3 regions of the Geothermobacter ehrlichii genome follow, and region 2 is predicted to be linked to each of the others. Evidence: predicted binding sites of a transcription regulator. Region 2 holds the regulator's gene; each other region holds the start of a gene.

Region 1 (2,252 bases), on a different contig from region 2:
CTCCTGCAGCTTCTCGCGGTCGTAGTCGCTGGTGGTCTCCTCGATCTGGGCACGGATCTGCTTGACCCGGGCCTCGATGTCGGCCTCGGTGCCGGCACCGTCGATGATGGTGGTGTTGTCCTTGTCGATGACGATGCGCTTGGCGCGGCCGAGCATGTCGATGGTGGCGTTCTCCAGCTTGAAGCCGACTTCTTCGGAGATCACCCGGCCGCCGGTCAGAATGGCGATGTCCTCGAGCATGGCCTTGCGGCGGTCACCGAAGCCGGGAGCCTTGACGGCGGCGATGTTGAGGGTGCCGCGCAGCTTGTTGACCACCAGGGTGGCCAGGGCCTCGCCCTCGACGTCCTCGGCGATGATCAGCAGCGGACGGCCCTGCTTGGCGACCGGCTCGAGCACCGGCAGCAGGTCCTTCATGTTGCTGATCTTCTTGTCGTGGATCAGGATCAGAGCGTCCTCGAGCACGGTCTCCATGCGCTCGGCGTCGGTCACGAAGTAGGGGGAGAGATAGCCGCGATCGAACTGCATCCCCTCGACGGTCTCCAGGGTGGTTTCCATCGACTTGGCTTCCTCGACGGTGATCACCCCTTCCTTGCCGACCTTCTCCATCGCCTCGGCGAGGATGTTGCCGATGGTCTCGTCGGAGTTGGCGGAGATGGTGCCAACCTGGGCGATCTCCTTGTGATCCTTGACCGGCTTGGAAAGTTCCTTCAGATCGGCGACAGCGGCTTCCACGGCCTTGTCGATGCCGCGCTTGATTTCCATCGGGTTGTGACCGGCGGTGACCAGCTTGACGCCTTCACGATAGATGGCCTGGGCCAGGACGGTGGCGGTGGTGGTGCCGTCACCGGCGACATCGGAGGTCTTGGAAGCGACCTCTTTCACCAGCTGGGCGCCCATGTTCTCGAACTTGCCCTCGAGCTCGATCTCCTTGGCGACGGTGACGCCGTCCTTGGTGATCAGCGGGGCGCCGAAGGATTTTTCGATCACGACGTTGCGGCCCTTGGGACCGAGAGTCACCTTGACAGCATTGGCCAGGCTGTTGACCCCGGCGAGGATCTGGGCGCGGGCCTCCTGTCCGAACTTGATCTCTTTGGCAGCCATATTCTGTTACCTCCTCGAATCGGGTTGGTCGCTCTTACTCGATGATGCCCATGATGTCGTCTTCGCGCATCATGAGGTATTCCTTGCCTTCGATCTTGACCTCGGTGCCGGCGTACTTGCCGAAGAGAACCTTGTCGCCGACCTTGACATCCAGGGGCAGCACCTTGCCGTCCTCGGTCTTCTTGCCGTTGCCGACGGCGATGACCTTGCCCTGCTGGGGCTTCTCCTTGGCGGTATCGGGAATGATGATGCCGCCGACGGTCTTGGTCTCCTCTTCCAGGCGCTCGACGATGATACGGTCGTGCAGAGGTCTGATGTTCATCTTCTCAACTCCTTTCTGCAATGCGTTATGACTGGCATCTCGCCAGTGTTCAGCGAAAAAAAGCAGATCGCCCTTGCCCGCCGACCGGAAAAAGGGCAGTCCTTTGTTAGCACTCACCATAGATGAGTGCTAACAAAGGACAGGGCTAAATATAATCAGGCAATTCTGATTGTCAAGGGTTTTTCGGACGGCCCCAAATCCATCACCTGTTTTGTGGACCGAGGATGCCGGAACGGGTCCGGATGCAAGGCGACCGGCCGATTCGGGCGCAGGCGCGGCACGAGCCACGTCGAGCACCGAAGCGACGCCGGCAACGCAGCAGATGGGCCTGTTGCGGCAGCCGAATCCCGAAATGGGGAGTGGATTTGGGGCAAATCAGCCCTTGGACAGGGCGTCGATGAGGTAGCCGGCCAGGGTATCGGCGATGTCCCTGGCAAGCAGCCGGCGCTGCTGTTCGATGGTCGAGTAATCGTGGTCGAAAAAGACCTCACGGGGATATTCCATCATCAGTACGGGCTCTGTACTGCCGGGCTGAAAGAGTCTGATCCGGCTGCGCGAGCGGATGGTGGTGCTGCAGCACCCCGATTCCTCGACGTAGGCGAAGAGATCCCCGGTGATGTAATAGTGTGACGCCAGCCAGTCGGGGGCGATCTCTTTCAGCCCCTGCTTGAGAATGACGACGTTGTATTTTCTGTCGACACCCTTTTCGATCAGGGCATCAACAAAGCGGTCGAAAATGCCTTCGCTGACCGCCTGCGGCACCATGATGGTGGTGAAAGGGACCACGTAGAGGGTTTCCTCGGAAGGAACGACGGTGAAGGTGCTCTTC
Region 2 (2,252 bases):
TGGCGGCGGCGCACCTGCCTGGGGCTGGGTGCGGGGGCGCACAGCTTTTCCGCCGCCGGCTGGGGCGAGCGGCTGGCGACACCCGCCGATCTCGACCTGTACCGGCGGCGGCTGGACGGGGGGCGCGACCCCATGCAGAGCCTGGAGCAGTTCGACCGGCGGGGCGCCATGGCCGAGACCGTCTATCTGGCACTGCGCACGGCGGACGGACTGAGCGCTGCCGGCTTCCGGGAGATTTTCGGCCAGGATTTCGCCGAGGTCTTCGCCGTCGCCCGGACGCGGGCGGGCGATGCATTGCGCCGGGAAGGTGACCGCTGGTTTCTCTCCTGGCGCGACTGGCTGCTCTATGATCATCTGATCGCGTATTTTCTCTGATTTTTCGCTGGAATTTGCCCGGCCCTCTCCTTGACAAAGGGTAGGGCCGTTGTTATTTTGTACGCCGCTAGCACTCCGGGGCCGAGAGTGCTAAACGGCGCCGCGGAGTTTCCGCTGTCGCGACCTGACCGGGCCGGTTCTGCCGGCTCAGTTTTTTCCGGGTGAAAGATGACGTCGGAACTTTCGGAACGCAACAGATTCATTCTCGAGGCGATCATCGAGGAGCATATCGCCACCGCCGAGCCGGTCGGCTCGCGCACCGTGGCGCGGCGGCATCCGCTCGGCCTGTCGCCGGCGACTATCCGCAACGTGATGGCCGACCTGGAGGAACTGGGCTACCTGAAGTCGCCTCACACCTCGGCGGGCCGGGTTCCGACGGAAAAAGGCTATCGCTTCTATGTCGATTCGCTGCTGCAGGTGCGCAAGCTGACGCCGAGCGAGCAGAAGAAGCTGAGCAGCAGTTACCAGCTGCGCGGACGCAAGGTCGAGGAGGTGCTGCGCGATATCAGCCGCACCCTTTCGTCCATCTCCCGCTATACCGGCCTGGTGATGGCGCCGCGCCTGGAGACCACGGTCTTCAGGCACATCGAATTTCTGCCGCTGTCGCAGGGGCGGGTGCTGGTGATCCTGGTGACGCACAGCGGCCTGGTGCAGAACAAGATCATCGAGCCGGGCGAACCGATCTCGCCGCGGGAGCTGGAACAGATTTCGGCCTATCTGAACCAGACCCTGGCCGGGCTGTCGATTCAGCAGGTCAAGCGGAAGATCTTCGCCGAAATGGAGGCCGAGAAGGCCCGCTACGACAGCCTGCTGGCCAAGACGCTGGCGCTGTCCCGCGAGGCGCTGGAAGAGAATCTGGGCACCGAGGTCTTCATCGAAGGGACCAGCAACATTCTCGAGCAGCCCGAATTCGCCAACGTGGAAACCATGCGTGAGCTCTTCCGCGCCTTCGAGCAGAAGGGCCGGCTGATCGACCTGCTCAATCGCAGCCAGGAGGCGCAGGGGGTGCAGATCTTCATCGGCAGTGAAACCGGCATCGAAGGTATCGAAGGATGCAGCCTGATAACCTCGCACTACTCGAACAAGCGGGGAACGATCGGCGCGCTCGGGGTCATCGGCCCCAGCAGGATGAACTATTCCGCCGTCATTCCCATTGTTGACTACACCGCCCGCCTGTTGAGCCAGGTGCTCGACGGCGATGTCGATTAGGAGCTGACCATCGTGGCAAGAAAGAAGAAGAACCAGGATAAAACCGAAACGCCGGTCGAGGAGGTCCAGGCGGCGCCGGCCGCCGGCGAGCCCCCGGCCGGACAGCAGGCCGCAGCGGCGGCCGACGACAGGGCGCCGTCCGACATGGAGCGCCTGCAGGACGAGTTGACGGCGGCGAAGGACGAGGCCCGCAAGAACTGGGACCTCTATCTGCGCAGCCAGGCGGACATGGAGAATTTCCGCAAGCGCATGCAGCGGGAAAAGCAGGAGATGGCCAGGTTCGCCAACGAAGGGCTGCTGCGCGAGTTGCTGCCGGTAATGGACAATCTGCAGCGGGCTGTCGATCATGCCCGGGAGGAACAGGCCGAGGCCACGGCGCTGCTGGAGGGGGTGGAGATGACCCTCAGCCAGTTCGCCCGCACGCTGGAAAAGTTCGGCGTCACTCCCGTCGAGGCGATCGGCAAGCCCTTCGATCCGAGCTGTCACGAAGCCATGGGACAGGTCGTGTCGGAGGAAGTTCCTCCGAACACGGTTGCCCAGGAACTGCAGAAGGGATATCGCCTCCATGACCGCCTGTTGCGCCCCGCCCTGGTCATGGTCAGCAAGGCTCCGGAGACAGGCGCGTCCGTCGAGGCGGAGGCTGCGACCGGGGCCGGGGAAGAAAGCGA
Region 3 (2,252 bases), on a different contig from region 2:
CGGCATGGTTCAGCGCCGGCGGCGCTCCGGGTCGACTTCGTCGAGCACCCGCAGCTTCATCGAGATGGCCTGGCGGTGGGAAAGACGCAGCAGGCCGGCAAGCTGGCGCGCCAGGGCGTCCTCGTAGCGATCGAGTTCGCCGTCGGCATAGACCAGCCGCCAGAGCCCCTCCATCACCTCGAGCTTCTCCTCGAGGGTGAAGTGCTCGTTGATCAGGCGGGTGAACTGGTGCAGATCGAAACTCTCGTCGCGCTTCTTCTCGGCGGCGGCGATCAGCTCGTCGGCCTGGCCGGCATCGAGACCGAAACGCTCGCGCAGCAGGCCGTTGACCAGTTTTTTCTCCAGCGGAGCGAATGTGCGGTCGGCGTGCGCCATCTCCAGCAGCAGCACCGCCACCGCCAGCTGCACACGATCGTGGCGCCGCTCCTTCGAGGTTTCGTCCTGCCCGGTCAGCAGATGCACAAGTCGGCTGATCATGGTCACCTCAGGCGAAATAGCGGATCACCCGGGCCTTCTCCAGGGTGATCATGCCACTGCCGATCATGCGGTCGAGTTCGGGCAGCAAAGCCTCGATCTTCTCCTGGGCGTCGACCACCTCCACCACCACCGGCAGGTCGGAGGAAAAGCGCAGCAGCCTGTCGGTGTGCAGGACGCTGCGGCCGCCGTAGCCGGCCGCCCCCTTGAGCACGGTGGCCCCGGCGATTCCCCTGGCGCGAAAGAGATCGAGCAGGGCTTCGTACAGGGGCTTCCTTTCCCAGCGATCCGATTCCCCGAAAAAGATCCGCATCAGGGTCTGCTCGCCTTCCAGACGTGTCATGTCAAACTCCTTTCCGGCCGCAGCGCCGTCAGATCTGCCGGGCCAGCCAGATTCCGAAAAGGGCCGAAGCCACGCAAACGGCCAGGTTCAGGGCCATGTTGGCGCCGGCCTGCAGCCAGCTCCCTTCCTCCAGCAGGCGGACGGTTTCGTAGGAGAAAGTGGAAAAGGTGGTGAACCCGCCCATGAAGCCGGTGGTCAGCCCCATGCGGATCTCCGCCGGGATCAGGGTACTGCGCAGGCCGGATTCCATCAAAAAGCCGAGCAGCAGTGAACCGACGACATTGACCGCCAGCGTCCCCCAGGGAAGGGCCCGGCCGGCCAGGGCATAGACCCAGCCCGAAACGAGATAGCGGGACAGACAGCCCAGCCCGCCAAAGACCGTGATATAGAGCAGCTGCATCCGGGACTCTCCTTTGTTTCGCGCATTATCGAAGGCGAGTCTTCCCCTGTCAACCGCCCCCCCCAATCCACTACCTGTTACGGCAGCCGAATCCCGAAATGGGTGGCCACCTCTTGCACTTGCCGTCCAGGTTTGCTATAAGGTTTTAGCACTCTCGAGTTGAGAGTGCTAATCAACTGAAGACAAAGGACTTTTTCGGAGGGTAGCGATGAACACACTCAATCTTCCCGTGGTAGGGGACAACTTCGCCTACTACATGAAGCAGGTCAACCGGTTCGACCTGCTTTCACCGCAGGAAGAACTGGAGCTGGCCCGCCGCTACCGTCACCAGGGGGATCTCGCCGCCGCAGAACGGCTGGTGACCAGCAACCTGCGCTTCGTGGTCAAGATCGCCTGGGAATACCGCAACTACGGCTGCAAGCTGCTCGACCTGATCCAGGAAGGGAACATCGGCCTGATGATGGCGGTAAAGAAGTTCGATCCCGACCGGGGCATCCGCCTCATCAGCTACGCCGTCTGGTGGATTCGTGCCTACATCCAGAGCTTCATCATCCGCACCTGGTCGCTGGTCAAGATCGGCACCACCCAGGCGCAGAAGAAACTCTTCTTCAAGCTCAACCAGACCCGGGAAGCGCTCAGGCGCCTGACCGGAGGAAGCGACAGCCGGGAGATCGCCGCCGAACTCGATGTCCGGCCCGAGGATGTCGACGAGATGGAGCTCAGGCTGCACCGGCGCGATGCCTCCCTTGACGTGGAGCTGGTTGAAGGGGATGATTATACGCTGATGGACACCCTGGCGGACGAACGCCAGGACCAGGAAGAGCTGCTGGCGGCCAGGGAAGAGGAGGAACTGCGCCGGCAAACGATCCGGCAGGCGATGGAAAAGCTCAAGCCGCGGGAGCGGGAGATCATCACCGATCGCCTGCTGCGGGACGAGCCCCTGACCCTGCAGGAGCTGGCCGACCGCTACGGCATCAGCCGCGAACGGGTGCGGCAGATCGAACAGAACGCCCTGAAGAAACTGAAGGAGTATCT

Evidence for each region. Region 2 encodes HrcA, which represses chaperone genes, less so after heat shock. Its sites were predicted from a motif close to TGTTAGCACTCNNNNNNNNNGAGTGCTAACA; they were not measured.
Region 1: a site for HrcA is predicted at 1,528-1,558, ahead of groES (co-chaperone GroES). Genes of this name have one in related genera too.
Region 3: a site for HrcA is predicted at 1,361-1,391, ahead of rpoH (RNA polymerase sigma factor RpoH). Genes of this name have one in related genera too.

What each region holds. Positions count from the first base shown of each region.
Region 1 is NZ_VNIB01000013.1:70,186-72,437, forward strand. Features, by position in the region: gene groL (chaperonin GroEL) at 1-1,101, opposite strand, end outside; gene groES (co-chaperone GroES) at 1,136-1,423, opposite strand; gene EDC39_RS12545 (hypothetical protein) at 1,799-2,252, opposite strand, start outside.
Region 2 is NZ_VNIB01000012.1:90,782-93,033, forward strand. Features, by position in the region: gene hemW (radical SAM family heme chaperone HemW) at 1-375, shown strand, start outside; gene hrcA (heat-inducible transcriptional repressor HrcA) at 544-1,584, shown strand; gene grpE (nucleotide exchange factor GrpE) at 1,597-2,252, shown strand, end outside.
Region 3 is NZ_VNIB01000007.1:70,981-73,232, forward strand. Features, by position in the region: gene EDC39_RS08920 (class I SAM-dependent methyltransferase) at 1-6, opposite strand, end outside; gene EDC39_RS08925 (tellurite resistance TerB family protein) at 10-477, opposite strand; gene EDC39_RS08930 (DUF190 domain-containing protein) at 485-817, opposite strand; gene crcB (fluoride efflux transporter CrcB) at 846-1,217, opposite strand; gene rpoH (RNA polymerase sigma factor RpoH) at 1,426-2,252, shown strand, end outside.